Regions from separate parts of the Pseudonocardia sp. Cha107L01 genome, predicted to be linked through region 2. Evidence: riboswitches for the same ligand, from Rfam matches in the RefSeq annotation. Region 2 holds a riboswitch; each other region holds the start of a gene.
The links. Region 2 has a riboswitch for S-adenosylmethionine ahead of ACTXG6_RS30450 (putative leader peptide). Riboswitches for the same ligand answer to the same signal wherever they lie in the genome.

Region 1 (4,205 bases), 2.3 Mb from region 2:
GGCGGCCCGTTGAGCGACCCGTCGAGATGATCACTCACGGCGTTCGATGGGCTACGGAGGGTGGCTGGACCTGGCTGGTACGGACGGTTGCCCGGTCGCGGTCGGCGGCCGTACGGATCGACCGGGCACCCGCCGCGTCGACCGCCGAGACGGCGGACATCGCGGCCTCGCCGAGCGGCACACAATTGCTTTCGTCTCACGCGGACTGGTCAGCGGGGAAAGCCTTGTCCGAGCTATTCAATTCCATTAGTGCGCATTTTCGGGGTGAATAGCGTTGCGTGCGTCGGGCCTGCCCCGGGGCGGGACGTGGTGCGGTGGTGTGAGCCATCGCGCACATCTGGGCTCACAATGTGCGCGATGGCTCACATCGATCTGAAGTCATCCCCGGCAGCATGGCCGCTGACTCAGGGCTGGCAACGGGCGCCGGCTCCGCTCGCCCGGCCGATCCCGAACGGGTCGAGGTCGCGCGGGTCCGGGGTCGGCGCCCAGCGGCCGTCCACCGGGGCGTAGGTCCAGCTCGCGCCGGAGCTGACCAGGGTGCGCAGCGCCGCCAGCAGCCGGTCGATGTCCTCGGCGGTGCTGCCGAGTCCGATGCTCGCGCGCAGCGCCTCGCCGCCGGGGCAGAGCCGCTCCAGCAGGGGGTGCGCGCAGAACTTGCCGTCCCGCAGTCCGATGCCGTGCTCGGCGGAGAGGTAGGCGGCGACGTACCCGGCCGGGCGGTCGGCCACCACGAAGCTCACCACCGCGATCCGGTCCGGGCTGTCCGGCCAGATCCGCAGGACCTCGACGCCGGGGATGCCGGCCAGTCCCGTCTCCAACCGGTTCAGCAGGTTCCGCTCGTGCGCGGCCGCGGCGTCCCCGAGTACCGGGGCCAGCGTCCGGCAGGCCTGGGCGAGCGCCGCGGCGCCGAGCACGTTCGGGGTGCCGCCCTCGTGCCGGTGGGGCGCGGCCGCCCACTCGGTGGCGGTGTCGGTCACCCGGCGCACCGCGCCGCCGCCGGCCAGGTGCGGGGGTGCGGCGTCCAGCCAGTCGCGGCGACCGACCAGCACGCCGGCGCCGTACGGCGCGTACAGCTTGTGCCCGGACAGCGCCAGGTAGTCCACGCCGGTCTCGGCCAGGCTGATCCGCCGGTGCGGCGCGAGCTGGGCGGCGTCCAGCACCACCCGGGCCCCCACCTCGTGTGCGATCCGCACCACCCGGTCGATCGGCAGCACCTCGCCGGTCACGTTGGACGCGCCGGTGATGGCCAGCAGCGCGGTCGGCGTCGCGGCGAGGGCGTCGGCCAGGTCGTCGAGGGTCTGCGCGACGGTCGCCGCGGCCCGCAGTGCGCGGTGCGGCCCGGCGCGCCAGGGCAGCAGGTTGGCGTGGTGCTCGACGTCCAGGCAGAGCACCGCGCCGGGCACACAGCCGGCGAGCAGGTTGAGCGCGTCGGTGGTGTTGCGGGTGAAGATCACCACGTCGTCCGGCCGCGCGTCGACGAACTCGCCGACGGTGTCCCTGGCCCGCTCCAGCAGCCCGGTGCACACCTGCGAGGCGTAACCGGCGCCGCGGTGCACGCTGGCGTAGTAGGGCAGCACCTGCTCGACGTGGTCGGCCACCGTGGCGAGCGCCGGCGCGCTCGCGGCGTAGTCCAGGTTGGCGTACCGGGTCCAGCCGCCGGTGACCAGCGGGACCCGCAGTTCGGTGCCGGTGACGGCGGGGAGCCCGGTGTGGGTCTGGTCGGTGCCGGTCTGCTCGGTGCCGGTCTGCTCGGTGTGGGTCTGCTCGGAGCTGGTGACCGGGCACGGGCGATCGAGGGCGAGCGTCATCACGGGTCCTCCGTGTCTGGGACCCCGGGTACGCCGCGGGTCCGCGCTTGCCGACGTGACTGTCACGACGGCCTGGTCGTCACCCGGAGCACCCCGCCGCGGAGGAGGGTTGCCGGCCAGCGAGCCGGGGCTTGAAGCTGGCACTCTTGACCTGGTTGGCAAGGTACGGGCCTCGGCCCCGGCTCGTCAACGCCGTATCGCGGAACCGAGAGCCGGGCCACACCGGGGGAGACGGGTGGTGCGCGGGGTCAGCCCCGGTGGCGCCGGCCCACCGGCACTACGAGTGGGGTGCCCGCGACCGGGTCGGTGATCACCTGGGCGTCCAGGTCGAACACCGCGCGCAGCAGTTCGGCGGTGAGGACCTCCTCGGGTGGCCCGTCGGCCACGATCCGGCCGTCCCGCATCGCGATCAGCCGCCCGGCGTAGCGGGCGGCCAGGTTCAGGTCGTGCAGCACCATCACGACGGTGCGGTGCATCTCCCGGTGCAGCCGTTCGACCAGGTCCAGCACGTCCACCTGGTGGGCCAGGTCGAGGAACGTGGTCGGCTCGTCCAGCAGCAGGATCTCGGTGCCCTGGGCCAGCGCCATGGAGATCCACACCCGCTGCCGCTGGCCGCCGGACAGGGTGTCCACCGTGCGCTCGGCGAACTCGCTCATCCCGGTCCAGTCCAGCGCCTCCGCCACCGCCGCCTCGTCGTCGCCGGACCACTGCCGGTACCACGCCTGGTGCGGGTGCCGGCCCCGGGCGACCAGGTCGGCGACGGTGAGCCCGTCCGGTGCGACCGGGGTCTGCGGCAGCACCCCGAGCACCTTGGCGACCTCGCGGGTCGGGTACCGGTCGATCCGCAGCCCGTCCAGCAGCACGTGCCCGTGCCGGGCCGGCAGCAGCCTGGCCAGCGCGCGCAGCAGTGTCGACTTGCCGCAGCCGTTGGGCCCGATCACCGCCGTGACCGTGCCGTCGAGCACGTCCAGGTCCAGGTCGTCGATCACCACCGCGTCGCCGTACCCCAGTCGCAGCTCGCGGGCCCGCAGCCGGACCGGCTGGGTGGCGGCGTTGGAGGGGGCGTTGGAGGTGGTGCTGGAGGCGGTGCTCGCGGCGGTGCTGGAGGCGGTGCTGGAGGCGGTGCTGGAGGCGGTGGAGTTCTCGGTCATAGCGACACTCCACGGTTGCGGCGGCCGAGCAGGTACAGCAGGTACGGGGTGCCCAGCACGGCCGTGACGATGCCGACCGGCAGCTCCCGGGGCAGCGCGGTACGGGCGATCAGGTCGGCGGCCACGGTGAGCAGCGCGCCGTAGACGGCGGAGGCCAGCAGCGGCGGGGTGGCGGTGCGGACCAGGCGCTGGCAGACCTGCGGCACGACCAGCGCGACGAACCCGATCGGCCCCGCGCTCGCCGTGGCCACCGCGGCCAGCACCAGTCCGACCAGCCCGAGCGCCACCCGGGACCGGTTCACCCGCACGCCGAGGCCGCTGGCGGTGTCGTCGCCCAGTTGCAGCGCACCGAGCCCGAACGCCAGCAGCAGCGCGGTCGGCACCAGCACCACGAGGGCCGTGCCGACCGGGAGCACCTGGGCCCAGCCGCTGGAGTTGAGCGAGCCGGTCAGCCACACCGTCGCCTGGGTGGCCTGGTTGATGTTCGCCACGACCAGCAGCCAGGAGGTGATGCCGACCGCGACCGCGTTCACCCCGACCCCGACCAGCACCAACCGGTCGCTCTGCACGCCGCGCCGGTAGGCAAGGCCGTACACCACCACGGCCGCGAGCACCCCGCCGAGCAGCGCGGCGAGCGGGACGCCGAGCGAGGCCATCAGCCCGACCGCGACGCCACCGCCGCCGCCCAGCGCGATCACCGCGACCGCGGTGGTGCTCGCCCCGGCCAGCACCCCGAGCAGGTCCGGGCTGGCCAGCGGGTTGCGTGTGACGGACTGGGTGAGCGCCCCGGACAGGCCGAGCGCGGCGCCGACCAGCACCCCGGTCAACGTCCTCGGCAACCGCAGCTGCAGCACGATGAAGCGCTGCGCCCGGTCACCGCCGCCGGCCAGTGCGGCGAGCACGTCGCCGATCGAGATCGGGAAGTCGCCCCGGCCGATGTTCACCGCGGCCGCCAGCACCACGAGGGCCGCGCCGACCAGCGTCACGGTGACCAGCCTGGGCCGCCAGACCCCGGAGAACCCGCCCACCCGGATCGCCGGGCGCCCCAACACCGCCGCGGTGGCGGCATCGACACCGGCTCGGGTACCGGGCTCGGCTGCGCGACCGGAGCGCCCGGTCACAACCGGACCAGCTTGCGCCGGCGGACCAGGAAGACGAAGAACGGTGCCCCGATGAACGCCAGCACGATCCCGACCTGCAGCTCGCCGGGGCGTGCCACCACCCGGCCGACCACGTCGGCGACCAG
Region 2 (4,205 bases):
GCCGAGTCGATCCTCGCGCAGGTCGAGTCGGTGCGCGTCGAGCTGGACGAGCTGGCCGGGCTGCGCACCGGTCGGGTCCGCGTGGCGGCCTTTCCCTCCGCTCTGGCCACCGTGGTGCCGCTCGCCATAGCCCGGGTGACCGCCGATCATCCCGGTATCGAGCTGTCGCTCACCGAGGCCGAACCGCCGGAGGCGCTGAGCGCGCTGCGTAACAACGAGGTGGATGTCGCACTCATCTTCGAACACGGTGACCCGCCGCAGCGCGACCGCCGTGACATCACCATGATCCCGCTGCTCGACGAACCGCTGTACGTCGTCACACCCGCCGGCCGCTCCTGGTCGGGGCCGAGGGCGGAGCTGGCGAGCTACGCCGACGACCGGTGGATCGCCGGCTGCGAGCGTTGCCGGGAGCATCTCGTCGTGGCGTGTGAGCGGGCCGGTTTCACCCCGACCGTGGACTTCGAGACCGAGGACTACGTCGCGGTGCAGGCGCTCGTGGCCGCGGGGCTCGGCGTGAGCCTGCTGCCCGGCCTCACGTTGGTCGCCAACCGACACCCCGGAGTGCGGCTGGACCGGGTCCCCGGGCTGGGTAGGCAGGTGCTGGCCGCCGTGTGCGGCAAACCGCCGCCGTCCCAACCCGCCCAGGTACTGCTCAGCGCGCTGGCCGCCACGATCACCGAACCCGGCTGGCCGGCGTAGGGAGCGTCTGTCAGGGCGAACCGCTGCTCACGGCCGCCGCCACCGCGCCCACCGGGTGCGCCGGGTGCGACGCGGTCCGGCCCGCGCGGCGGGCCGTCGTGGCCGCGGCGACGGCCGAGACCGCGGCGTCGATGAGAATGACGTAGCCGATGCCCGCCACCAGGTCGACGACGTAGTGCTCGCCGGTGTAGACGAGCGTGAGCCCCATCGCCACCGGGTAGGCCAACAGCAGCGGCCGGGCCCACCTCGGTACCCGGCGCAGGAAGAACAGCGCGACCAGCATGGTGTACGCGACGTGCAACGACGGCATCGCCGCGACGTCGTTGGAGATGGCCTGCCCTTGGGTGATCAGGTCGCTCGCGGCGCGCAGTCCCAGGTCGGACCAACCCAGGCTGGAAATCCGCTGGACCGAGCCGATTGCACCCTCGCGGGCCGCGTACCACGGCGGCGCCTCCGGAAATGCCACGTAGGTGGCCAGTGCGGCAAGGGACACCAGCACCACGTTCGCGGTGAAGCGCCGCCACAGCGCCCGGTTCCGGATCCACAGCACGGCCATGACCACGGGAACCGTCAGGAAGAACGAGAAATAGGTCAGCGACGCGGCGATGTCGTACCAGTGCACCACACCGGGACTGTGGAACCGGTGCTGCAGCCAGACCGTCGGGACCGTGCCGAACAACCGCTGATCGGCGGCAGCGGGCCAGGTGACGTGCACGGGCTGGTCGAACTTGTCCGCCGCGCCCCGGGACAGGTCGTAGCAGATCATCACCGCGCAGAACGGCACCCAGTCCAGCAGCGCCCGGCCGAACAGCCGCCACCCACGCCCGATGCAGTAGACACCGAACGCGCCCAACGTCCACAGGACCACGGACATCCGGAACAGCGGCACCCCGTCGACGACCACGGACACCGCTAACGCCACCGCGTAGGCCGCCGCGGCCAACCACCGGATCCGCCGGTAACGCGGCTCGACCGGATCGGTCCGACCTCGGTCAGCGATTGGCCGCAACGACACTGACGCTCCAATTCCGCCGTTCATCACGTCCACCGGCTCAGCGCGGCCAGCGGTCGGTTTCCCGGCAAACTCCGAACACGATCCCAGCGGAAACTGTTCTCTCGGTCCGCTGGTCCAGGGGAGCCTCAGCGTCGAGGACCGGTTGAGTTTACGGGGCCCGGGCGGGCCACCCCGACCGCCAGCCGGCCGCATACGGTGACGTGGGCAACCTCGCCGTTGACACGAACCCGTCGGAGCTGCCTACAGTTGCGCCGCCGGCCGCTGGTCGGCGAACCATCCAGAGCGGCTGAGAGACCTGGCTCGGTGACGCCGCAGCAACCCCCCGTGTGAGCGGGAGCGGGTGCTTCCGCCGGGAGCGATGGAGGTCAGGTGCGCGCGTTCTACGGCGACGGTGGCTGCTGCTACCGGCGGCACGTGGACCTGCTGCGCGTGACCAGCGCGGCCTGTCGGGTCGGTTGACCTACTCCCCCGCCCCACCCCCTCGCGCCATCCTCAACGCCGCGTCGCAGGAAACGGCGGCACAGCTGATCTACCAGAACCCCTACACCTCGCTCGACCCCCGGTTCAGCATCGAAGAGGTCATCACCGAACCATTGCGCGCCTTCGACGTCGGGACGGCCGCGAGCCGACGGCGACGAGCCGCCGAGCTGATCGGGCGGGTGGCACTGCCGACCTCGGTACTGGCGCGCCATCCGGTCGAGCTCTCCGGCGGACAACGCCAACGGGTGGCCATCGCCAGGGCCCTCGCCCTGTCCCCCGACCTCGTGGTCTGCGACGAACCGGTATCCGCGCTCGACGTCTCGGTACAGGCACAGGTGCTCGACCTGCTCAACGAACTGCAGCGCGAAGCCGAGCTCAGCTACCTGTTCATCTCCCACGACCTCGCCGTCGTCCGTCAGATCGCCCACCGCGTCGGTGTTATGCGCCGTGGCCAGCTGGTCGAGCCGCGGGCCACCGAGGAGCTGTTCACCGACCCCCACCACAGCTACACCGCGGAGCTGCTGGACTCGATCGCCGGGCACCGCCACCAGGAACCACAGACGACACGCTGACGGGCCATCAGGAGCGCATCTTCCCCACCTCGGCCAGGATTTCCAGCTCCCATTGCCGTGAGGTCAACTCAGCTACTCCGCTGGTCAGCTCCCGGAGCCGCTCAGCCCGTGGGAAGGCCAGGAGGGCGGCCCCACCTTGGTACGGGCCAACATCAGACCGAGCAGCGCGAGCTTGGCCGGGCGTGGCCGGCTTGGCGGCGTGGCCGGGCGTGGCGGCGGGGCCGGGCGTGGCGGCGTGGCAGCGTGGCGGTGCATGGTGTTACCGAGCTGCACACGAGGCAGGTTTTGGAGCGCTCCACCCTGCCTGTTGTGCAGCTCGGTAACGACAGGCAGGTCGGCTGCGCCGCCCTGCCTGTTGTGCAGCTCGGTAACGACAGGCAGGTCGGCTGCGCCGCGCCGGTCGGCCGCTGCGCGCTGCCGCTGCCGCGCGCGGCGGGCACACCGTTCGGGTGGTGTCGCATTTCCGCCAGCCGAACCGCCGTGCAGCGACGATGCTGGAGCGCATGCACGAAGACGTAGAACACTGTGTCCGGGCTGTCCAGTCCAAGGACGCCCGGTTCGACGGCTGGTTCTTCACCGCCGTGCTGACCACCGGGATCTACTGCCGCCCGAGCTGCCCGGTGGTGCCGCCCAAGCCGGAGAACATGCGCTTCTACCCGAGTGCGGCGGCCGCTCAGCAGGCCGGGTTCCGGGCGTGCAAGCGGTGCCGGCCGGATGCCAGCCCGGGCTCACCGCTGTGGAACGAGCGCGCTGACGTGGTCGCCAGGGCGATGCGGCTGATCGCCGACGGTGTGGTCGACCGGGAGGGTGTCGCCGGGGTGTCCACCCGCCTGGGCTACAGCACGCGACAGCTCCAACGGCAGTTGCTCGCCGAGCTCGGCGCCGGGCCGCTGGCGCTGGCCCGCGCGCAACGGGCGCAGACCGCGCGGGTGCTCCTCGAAACCAGCTCGGTGCCGATGGGCGATGTCGCCTTCGCCGCCGGTTTCGCCAGTGTCCGCTCGTTCAACGAGACCGTGCGGGAGGTCTTCCACCGCACCCCGACCGAGGTGCGTACCCGCGCCGCGCGCGGGCACCCGGCGACCACGCCTGGCACCCTCGTCCTGCGTCTGCCGTTCCGCCAGCCGTTCTGCCCGGACAACCTGTTCGGGCACCTGGTCGCCACCGCGGTGCCCGGCGTCGAGGAGTGGCGCGACGGGGCGTACCGGCGCACCCTGCGGCTGCCGCACGGTCACGGGATCGTGGCGCTGCGGCCGCTGCCGGACTACGTCGACTGCCGGCTCACCCTCACCAACCTGCGGGACCTGTCCACGGCGATCAGCCGGTGCCGCTGGCTGCTGGACCTGGACGCCGACCCGGTGGCTGTCGACGACCTGCTGCGCGCCGACCCGGTGCTCGCGCCGGTGGTGAACAAGGACGTCGGCCGGCGGGTGCCGCGCACG
Region 3 (4,205 bases), 1.3 Mb from region 2:
ACTAGATCGGGTGCGCTGGAGATACCCTCGGTTGATGATCACAGGCGACAGGGTGCCGGACTTCACCCTGTACGACCACACGGGTCGGGCGCGGACACTGTCCGTGCTTCTCGCGGACGGCCCCGTGGTGCTGTTCTTCTTCCCGATCGCGTCGTCACCGATCTGTACCGTCCAAGCCTGTCATTTCCGTGACCTCAGCAACGAGTTCGCCGCACTGGGGGTCCAGCGGGTGGGCATCAGCACCGACACGGTCGACAAGCAGGCCCACTTCGCGCAGCAGCGCGCATTCGACTACCCGTTGCTCTCCGACGTGGGTGGCGCGGTGTCCGAGCAGTTCGGGGTGCGGCGAGGGGCGCTGATCAAGCTGGGCGGGAAGATGGCCGGGCGCCGGGGGGACCGCCATGGTCGGCATACCCGACGCCGCGGCCTGTTGGCCCGGTTGTTGCCGGTCAAACGGTCGACGTTCGTCATCGATGTCGACCGAACCGTACTCAAGGTCGTCTCGAACGAGCTGCGCGCATCCGTGCACGCCGACCAGGTCCTGTGGTTCCTGCAGAACCGCAACCTGCCGTCGGGTGGTTCGCCACCACCGCGCGAGAAGCACCGCAAGCACACGTAGCTCGGACAGTCATTCGTGTCGATGTCCGCCGCGGAGATCGCCGGCGAGGTGCGGGCGCTCAAGGCGGAGGTCGCGCCCGATTCACGCAGCGATGCCGCTGCTGGACGAAGGGTTCATCCAGCAGCGGCAGTTCGCTGCCTAAGCGTTGGCCCTGCTCAGTGATGTGCGGGAGGTGCTGGGTGCTGTGGTGCGGGAGGTGCCGGGTGCTGGGGGCCGGGGTGTGGTGCGGGAGGTGCTGGGTGCTGGGGGGCGGGGTGTGGGGCGGGAGGTGCTGGGTGCTGGGGGGCGGGAGGTGCCGGGTGCTGGGGGCCGGGGTGTGGGGCGGGAGGTGCCGGGCGCTGGGGGCTGGCGTGTGGTGCGGCCGGAGATGGGCCAGGCAGCGGGTCGGCCCATGCCGGTGAGCTCGTCAGGCCCACTGCGATGACCGCGGCCGCAACCGCTGTCGCCGCATGAATCAGTCGTTGGTTTGACACTAAGTATTGCCTTTCTACGTGGGGAGATCCGGCTCACGCTGTTGTGCGAATCCATGGGGCCGGTGCACGACAGCATTTCGGTTATGCTTAGACCAAGCTCAGGGATAATCCGCGAGCTCGCCTGCAACTATTCTATGGGTTTGAGTTTCGATTTTATGATATGGCGAGTCATCTTGAACTGAGGGCATCCACAGATAGCGTCAAAGTTCACACGCCTCGGGAACCGACGCCCGCGCACCAAGGGCAAGGTGCGTCTGATTGCAATCGGTGCCTGGTCTTGGCTGCCGGTTAGCTTACCTGCCTATCCCGGCTCAGCCGTGGTTGTCAGAGTTCTTCTGGTTCTTGGTGAGAATCCCCAGAACACCATCGAGCACGCTGTTGTTGCACGCCTGGATCGGAACCTGGACAGTCGTGTCCTGAACGTTGACCAGGCCGGCCTGTCCGTGAACGCCGTGCGCCTTGTCCTTTGCGCCATTGTTCTGGTAACAGCTGGCGCTGCTCTCGTGGTCGTTGCTGCCGCCGTGGTGATGGTGATGGCCCGAATCGCCCTCGTAGTCACCAGCGAAAGCCAGCGGGCTCAGCGCGAGCAGACCCGCGGTGGTGGCTGCCGCCACGATTCCAGCCTTCTTCAGCACAGTCGATCTCCTGTTCAACCAGGCGGTGTCTCGACGACCACCTCGAAAACCAGCGACGAGTGGGAGCCCTGCTGGCACTATCGGAGGTAACGGATCGTTCGCGGTAAAGATACGGAGCCACATAACCGCGGACCTCAGCGCGATCTCAGTTCCCCAGGGTCCGAATAGATTGAGTCAGTGGTATGTCGAGCCGACCGGAGCATTCGACACCAGGTCGACGACCGCGATCAGGTAACTGCTCGGCGAACTCAACCAGGCTGGATGCCTACGCGCTGCATTGATGATGCCGGTCCGACTGTGAGCTAGGGAATACGGGGGTTCTCGGGCGAGAGCCCGCTGCTAGTGTTCGAGACGGTCGCGAATGCCAGCGCGGAGCCCCGGCTTGCTGGCTGACAACCCTCGCTGTGCGGTGGGGTGCCCCGGGTGATGACCAGGCTTCGCCGGAGACGGCCGAGCAAGCGCACCGGACTCAAGGGGCCGATCATGGCGATGGCGTTGGCGATTGCGGAGAGCATGGGACGCCTGCCCAGCCGCGTGGCATCGCTGGGCCGGGGCGAGCTGTTGGTGACGCGTCTGCATGTTGATCTGCACCGGGTGTCCACCGCTCTCTGTAGCGGCTGAGTGCCCCGACCACTCGGCACCAGCTGACCTCTGCCCGCGGCTTCTTCAGGGAGAACCACCGTCATGTCCAGCACCGGAACGGACCCCTTTCCCCACCAGCGGCAGCGGAATCCGTTCCGCCTCGGTGTGTTCACCCGGCTCGTCGACGAGGTCCCGCCGCCACGGCGCTACACGCGCGCGCTGGAACTGCTGATGACCGCGGACCGGCTCGGCTTCGACACCGGATGGGTCGCGCAACACCACGCCGGCAACGAGGGCGGCCTACCGTCCCCGCTGGTGTTCCTGGCCGCCGCCGCGCAGTACACCCGCCGGCTCACCCTGGCGACCGGCATCATCACCCTCGCCCTGGAGAATCCCGTCCGGCTCGCCGAGGACGCGGCGGTGCTCGCGGCACTGAGCAACGGGCGACTCGAACTGGGCTTCGGCACCGGTGGCGGCGAGCCCGCGTTCGCGATCTTCGGGGTGCCCTTCGAGGACCGGCAGCAGGAGTACGACCGGGCGTTCGCCGTGGTCCGCGACGCCCTGGCCGGCCAGGAGCTCACCCCGGCCGGGTCCACGCTGTTCCCGCCCGCGCGGCCGCTGCTCGCCACCGTGTGGGAGGCGACGTTCGGGGTGGCGGGCGCCGTGCGGGCCGCCGAACACGGCAGCGGCCTGCTCCTGGCGCGCACCGCGATCCGACCCGGCCAGAATGGCGCGAGCTGGGCCACCGCCGCGCACCGGCCGCTCGGGGAGGCGCAGTCCGAACTCGTCGAGGCCTACCTCGGCAGCTGGTCCCATCCCGACATCACGCCCCGGATCGGTCTGTCCCGCTCGCTGTACGTCGCTCCGACCCGGGTGGAGGCGTTCCGCGAGGCCGAGGCCGGGCTGCGCCGTTCCGCCACCCAACTGGCCGGCCGGGGCGGCCTCGACCCGCATGCGCCGTTGGCGGACCTGGTCACCCGGAGCGACCTGCACCTCGGCTGCCCGGAAGACGTCATCGCCAGCCTGCGCGCGGACCGGGTGCTCCCGCTGGCCACCGACCTGATCCTGCAGGTGCACCCGGCCGACCCAGGGCACCGGGAGACCCTGCGGTCACTCGAGCTGATCCGCAACGAGGTCGCCCCGTCGCTCGGCTGGAGCCCGGCCACCACGCCGCGCGCCGCTCAGCTCTGACCGCCCCCAGGGGGCGACTCGGGCACCGCCCGCCAGAAGCCGGACAGATCACCCGAGCCATCGCGCGCGAACTGTCCGCCGCGCTGGGGCGGCCCTCGAGCTCGGCCAGCCGGAACCCGCGGCTGGCCGAGCAACAAGCTAGAACGGCACCATTAGCGCAGGTTGCTGAGGCCCTCGGCCAGATCTTCCCTGTTCATCACGGGAGTCAGGTCGACCTTCGCCCCCAGCTCGGTGAAGAAGGGTTCGGCCACGACCGGTATGCGGCTGGCATCTTCCAGGTCGAAGACGATGTACGCCGCCCGGTTTCCGGATCGGGTCGCGAAGTAGACAGCCTCGGGGTTGATGCCGCTCAGGACAGACTCGATCACCTTCCCCAGCCGGCCATCCTTGATCGCCAGATTGCCAGGTTCCGTCGGGATCTCAACAGTCATGAGCACGCGCATCGTATTGTCTCCTCGGGCAGATCACGAGGCCGACGCTTGTCCAGCCAGACAGGCAGAGCGCCGGCGAGCTGACGAACCCTCGCGGTCGGTCGACGGCGATGCATCCTCAAAATTGAGGATCCGCCGATACTCATTCGTCGGCTCGGTGTCACGGCCCGCGGTCATGTCCCGAAACAGGTCGCACGGCCCTAGACAACAACTTCCAGCAGCTGAGACCTGGGAGGTGTGGGACACCCTCGGGTTCCTGCAGCAGCTCGGCGTG
Region 4 (4,205 bases), 2.5 Mb from region 2:
CCTTGAGTGGAAAGTTCCTGTCGTACCGGGTCTGGTGAGCTCGGGTCCGTGGTCGCTGGCGACCTTGGTCACCAGGCCGAGCCGCCGGTCGGCGTTGCTCGGCCGACCCCGGCCCCGCTTGTAGGCGAGCACGACGCCCTGCTGGATGATCTCGCCGCCCCAGACGCCCCAGGGCTCCTCCCGGTCCAGCGCGCCCGCCAAGCAGGCCGCCTTGATCGGGCAGTGCCCGCACAGCGCCTTGGCGAGGTGCAGGTCGGCCGGGCGCTCGGCGAACCACAGCTCGGGGTCGGCCTTCGAGCAGGGCGGGTGGGACGTCGTGGCCGTCAGGTTTGTTGTTCCCCTCATGACCACGATGGTTGTCGGGCGGCGGCGCCCGGACATCAGGGAAGATACGGAGATTCGCCCCGGGAACCCTGAGACTTCGGGGCGCTGTTACCCTGGTAAGTCGAATGCCCGCGTGATCCTCCCGCCGGGCTGCAGCGGCCCGTCGCCAGTCAGCGGCGCGCGGCGAACAACGACGAACAGGAAGACCAGAGGCAGTCGCGTGGCCAACATCAAGTCGCAGATTAAGCGGGTCAAGACCAACGAGAAGCGCCGCCAGCGCAACAAGTCGGTCAAGTCAGCCCTCCGGACCTCGATCCGCCGCTTCCGCGAAGCCCTCGAAGCCGGGGACAACGACAAGATCGTCGAGCGTCAGCGCTCCGCCAGCCGCGCGCTGGACAAGGCGGCCAGCAAGGGTGTCATCCACCAGAACCAGGCCGCGAACAAGAAGGCCGCGATGGCCCGCAAGGTCAACGCGAGCTGATCGCTCACCGACGTACATCGCCTCAGAACTTTCTTTCGCCCCAGCTGTAATACCCGCTGGGTCGGCGGCGATGAACTGAGTAGAACTCCCGCTGCGGCCATCGGCGGCGCTGTCCACTCCCGTGGGGTAGCGCCGCCGATTTGCTGTGCCCTACCGCCGGCGCGCCCGCCCACTCGCGCCTCGCACAGACCCGCTGTGGCCCGCACAGCCCGTGCACGGGCTGTGCGGGCAGCACCCGGTCTGTGCCAGCCACAACAGCAGCTAGCTGACCTCGCGGGCTTCCACGATCCGCAGCACGGCGCGCTCGAGCGCATAGTTCGGGTCGGGCGCCGCGCCCTTGACGTCGGCGTTGACCACGGCCACCGCCGCCATCGCGAGCGCGATCCCGGCCGGCCGCCAACCGCGGGCCTGCGCCTGCGCCTTGCGGATCTTCCACGGCGGCATGCCCAGTGCCCCGGCCATCTTGAACGGGTCGCCCCGGCCGGCCGCACCGACCTTGGCCACCGTACGGACCGCGTCGGCAAGCGCGTCGGCCACCAGCACCGCCGGCACCCCCAGCACGATCGCCCAGCGCAGTGCCTCGAGTGCACCGGAGCGGTCCCCGGTGATCGCCTTCTCGGCCACCGCGAACCCGGTGACCTCGGCGCGGCCCCGGTGGTACCGGCGCACCGCGTTCTCGTCGACACCGCCGTCGGTGTCCGCGACCAGCTGCGCCGACGCGGCCGCCAGCTCGCGCAGGTCGTTGCCCACCGCGTCGAGCAGCACCCGGATGGCCTCCTGGGTGATACGCCCACCGGCCCGGCGGATCTCGGCGCGGACGAAGTCCACCCGCTCGTCGTACTTCGTCACCCGCGGGCACTCAGTGATCTCGGCACCCGCGCCGCGCAACACGTCGGCCAGCGCCTTGCCACGCGCGCCCCCCGCGTGCAGTACCACCAGGCTCACCCCGTCGGCCGGGTCGGCGACGTAGTCGGTGATCATCGAGGCGACGTCCTTGCTCGCTTCATGGGCCGCGTCCAGCACCACCACCCGCCCCTCGGCGAACAGCGACGGACTGATCAGCTCGGCGAGCTCGGCCCTGGTCAGCGAAGCGGCGGCGACCCTGCGCAGCTCGGCGCTCGGGTCGGCCGCCCGCGCCGAGGCCAGCGCGTTCTCCACCGCCCGCTCGACCAGCAGCTCCTCGTCGCCGACGATCAACCGGAGCGGCGGAGTGGTCACGCTGATCGCGGCGCCGTGGTCGGCCTGGCTCGCGGGCGGGCTGCTCATGCCGCCATCGTCCCAGCCCCGCCGGACACCCCCGGACGTGCCACCCCGAGGGCACCGGAGGGAGCCCTGGCCCGCATCCCCCGGGCGGGCGGCCCGGAGCGCACAGGCAACAGGGCGGCCCGCGCCGGGCGAGTGAGCCGGCTCCCAGATCGCGGAACAGACTGGGCGGAATGGGCAACCTTGACGTAACGTGGCCTTAGCTCACCTCCGATGGCGAGCGGTCCGAGCGCGGGCCACAACTGAATAAGGCTCATCCAGAGGGGCAGAGGGAACGGCCCTGCGAAGCCCCGGCAACCGGCATTGACCGATCTGCGCATAGCCGTTGCGCAGCACGCCCGTCATGGGCGAGGTCGCTCAGTGATCACGGTGCCAATTCCGACCCGCATGTTGCGGGACAGATGAGGAGACCTCGCGATGTCCGTGAGCACCACGCTATCCGCTTCCACCTCGCTCGACCTCGGGCCGGCCCGTGCCCTGTCCTGTCGCGAGTGTGGCCATGAGATCCCGCTCGCCCCGGAGTTCGCCTGTCCGGAGTGTTTCGGCCCGCTCGAGGTCGCCTACGACTTCGTCGGCGTCACCCGGGAGCGCATCGAGGCCGGTCCCAAGTCGATCTGGCGGTACGCCTCGCTGCTGCCGGTGCCGACCGACGTGACCCGCCACCCCAACACCGAGCCCGGGATGACCCGCCTGGTGCGCGCGGAGCGGCTCGGCAAGGAAATCGGCCTCAAGAACCTGTGGCTGAAGGACGACACCGGCAACCCCACCCACTCGTTCAAGGACCGCGTGGTCGCGGTGGCCCTGGCCGCCGCCCGTGAGCTCGGCTTCAGCGTGCTGGCCTGCCCGTCCACCGGCAACCTGGCGAACGCCGTCGCGGCCGCCGCGGCCCGTGCCGGCTGGCGCTCGGTGGTGCTCGTCCCGAAGTCGCTCGAGCAGGCCAAGATCCAGATGACCGCCGTGTACGGCGGCACCCTGATCGCGGTGGACGGCAACTACGACGACGTGAACCGCCTCGCCACCGAGCTGGCCGCCGAAGAAGAGGACTGGGCGTTCGTCAACGTGAACGTCCGCCCGTACTACGCCGAGGGCTCCAAGACGCTGGGTTACGAGGTGGCCGAGCAGCTGGGGTGGCGGCTCCCGGAGCAGATCGTGGTGCCGGTGGCCTCCGGCTCCCAGCTGACCAAGGTCGACAAGGCGTTCCGCGAGCTCGGCACGCTGGGCCTGGTGGAGCCGACGCCGTACAAGGTGTTCGGCGCACAGGCCACCGGCTGCTCGCCGGTCTCGGCGGCATTCGCGGAGGGCCACGACGTGATCCGTCCGGTCCGGCCGGACACCATCGCGCGCTCGCTGGCCATCGGCAACCCGGCGGACGGCCCCTACGTGCTCGACACCGTGCGGCGTACCGGGGGCGCGGTGGCGGACGTGTCGGATGCCGAGGTGGTGGACGCGATCCGGCTGCTCGCCCGGACCGAGGGGATCTTCGCGGAGACCGCCGGCGGGGTCACCCTCGCCTGCACCCGCAAGTTGATCGAGTCCGGTCAGCTGGACCCGGAGGCCGACACCGTGCTGCTGATCACCGGCGACGGGCTGAAGACGCTCGACGCGGTCGCCGGTCACGTGGGCCCGACCGCCACCGTGTCGTCCTCCACCGCCGAGGTCCGGCGCGTGCTGCAGGGCTGAGCCGACCCACCCCTGCCGACCCACCGCTGAGCCGACCCACCGCTGAGCCAACCGACCGCTGAGCCGACCCACCGCTGAGCCAACTGACCGGGGTACCCGACCACTGAGCCCGGCCGCACCGACAGATCACGTCGAGCGGCCGGGCTCAGCCGCGTCCACGCTGGCGGGGCGCCGGCCGGGGATGACCTCGGGCCACCGCCACCGGGCCCTCCCTGGAGGCCACCACGGCCACGTCGCCGGACTCGTCGGTACGCCGCACCAGCGTGCCGGCCCGGCGGAGCGCGTCCAGCACCGTCGAGTTCGGGTGCCCGTAGGTGTTGCCGGCGCCGACACTGACCAGGGCGAGCCGGGGATGCACCGCCGCCAGGAAGCCGGGCGAGGTGTACCGGCTCCCGTGGTGCGGGACCTTGAGCACGTCTGCCCGCAGGTCGACACCGGAGGTCAACAGGCTCGCCTG

Region 1: it holds a riboswitch for S-adenosylmethionine, as region 2 does, so the genes downstream of both, ACTXG6_RS41240 (aminotransferase class V-fold PLP-dependent enzyme) here and ACTXG6_RS30450 (putative leader peptide) in region 2, are expected to answer to the same signal.
Region 3: it holds a riboswitch for S-adenosylmethionine, as region 2 does, so the genes downstream of both, ACTXG6_RS24460 (LLM class flavin-dependent oxidoreductase) here and ACTXG6_RS30450 (putative leader peptide) in region 2, are expected to answer to the same signal.
Region 4: it holds a riboswitch for S-adenosylmethionine, as region 2 does, so the genes downstream of both, thrC (threonine synthase) here and ACTXG6_RS30450 (putative leader peptide) in region 2, are expected to answer to the same signal.

The regions. Positions count from the first base shown of each region.
Region 1 is NZ_CP199579.1:8,735,828-8,740,032, reverse strand. Features, by position in the region: gene ACTXG6_RS41240 (aminotransferase class V-fold PLP-dependent enzyme) at 405-1,808, opposite strand; SAM riboswitch class IV at 1,847-1,960, opposite strand; gene ACTXG6_RS41235 (ABC transporter ATP-binding protein) at 2,057-2,959, opposite strand; gene ACTXG6_RS41230 (FecCD family ABC transporter permease) at 2,956-4,080, opposite strand; gene ACTXG6_RS41225 (FecCD family ABC transporter permease) at 4,077-4,205, opposite strand, start outside.
Region 2 is NZ_CP199579.1:6,474,634-6,478,838, forward strand. Features, by position in the region: gene ACTXG6_RS30440 (LysR family transcriptional regulator) at 1-699, shown strand, start outside; gene ACTXG6_RS30445 (phosphatase PAP2 family protein) at 710-1,642, opposite strand; SAM riboswitch class I at 1,985-2,079, shown strand; gene ACTXG6_RS30450 (putative leader peptide) at 2,084-2,173, shown strand; gene ACTXG6_RS30455 (ATP-binding cassette domain-containing protein) at 2,158-2,766, shown strand; gene ACTXG6_RS30460 (AlkA N-terminal domain-containing protein) at 3,270-4,205, shown strand, end outside.
Region 3 is NZ_CP199579.1:5,222,105-5,226,309, forward strand. Features, by position in the region: gene ACTXG6_RS24450 (peroxiredoxin) at 35-619, shown strand; gene ACTXG6_RS24455 (hypothetical protein) at 1,404-1,727, opposite strand; SAM riboswitch class IV at 2,081-2,194, shown strand; gene ACTXG6_RS24460 (LLM class flavin-dependent oxidoreductase) at 2,412-3,500, shown strand; gene ACTXG6_RS24465 (hypothetical protein) at 3,653-3,943, opposite strand.
Region 4 is NZ_CP199579.1:8,976,835-8,981,039, forward strand. Features, by position in the region: gene ACTXG6_RS42305 (WhiB family transcriptional regulator) at 1-345, opposite strand, end outside; gene cynS (cyanase) at 1-38, shown strand, start outside; gene rpsT (30S ribosomal protein S20) at 545-805, shown strand; gene holA (DNA polymerase III subunit delta) at 1,067-2,071, opposite strand; SAM riboswitch class I at 2,319-2,476, shown strand; gene thrC (threonine synthase) at 2,486-3,748, shown strand; gene ACTXG6_RS42325 (DNA internalization-related competence protein ComEC/Rec2) at 3,894-4,205, opposite strand, start outside.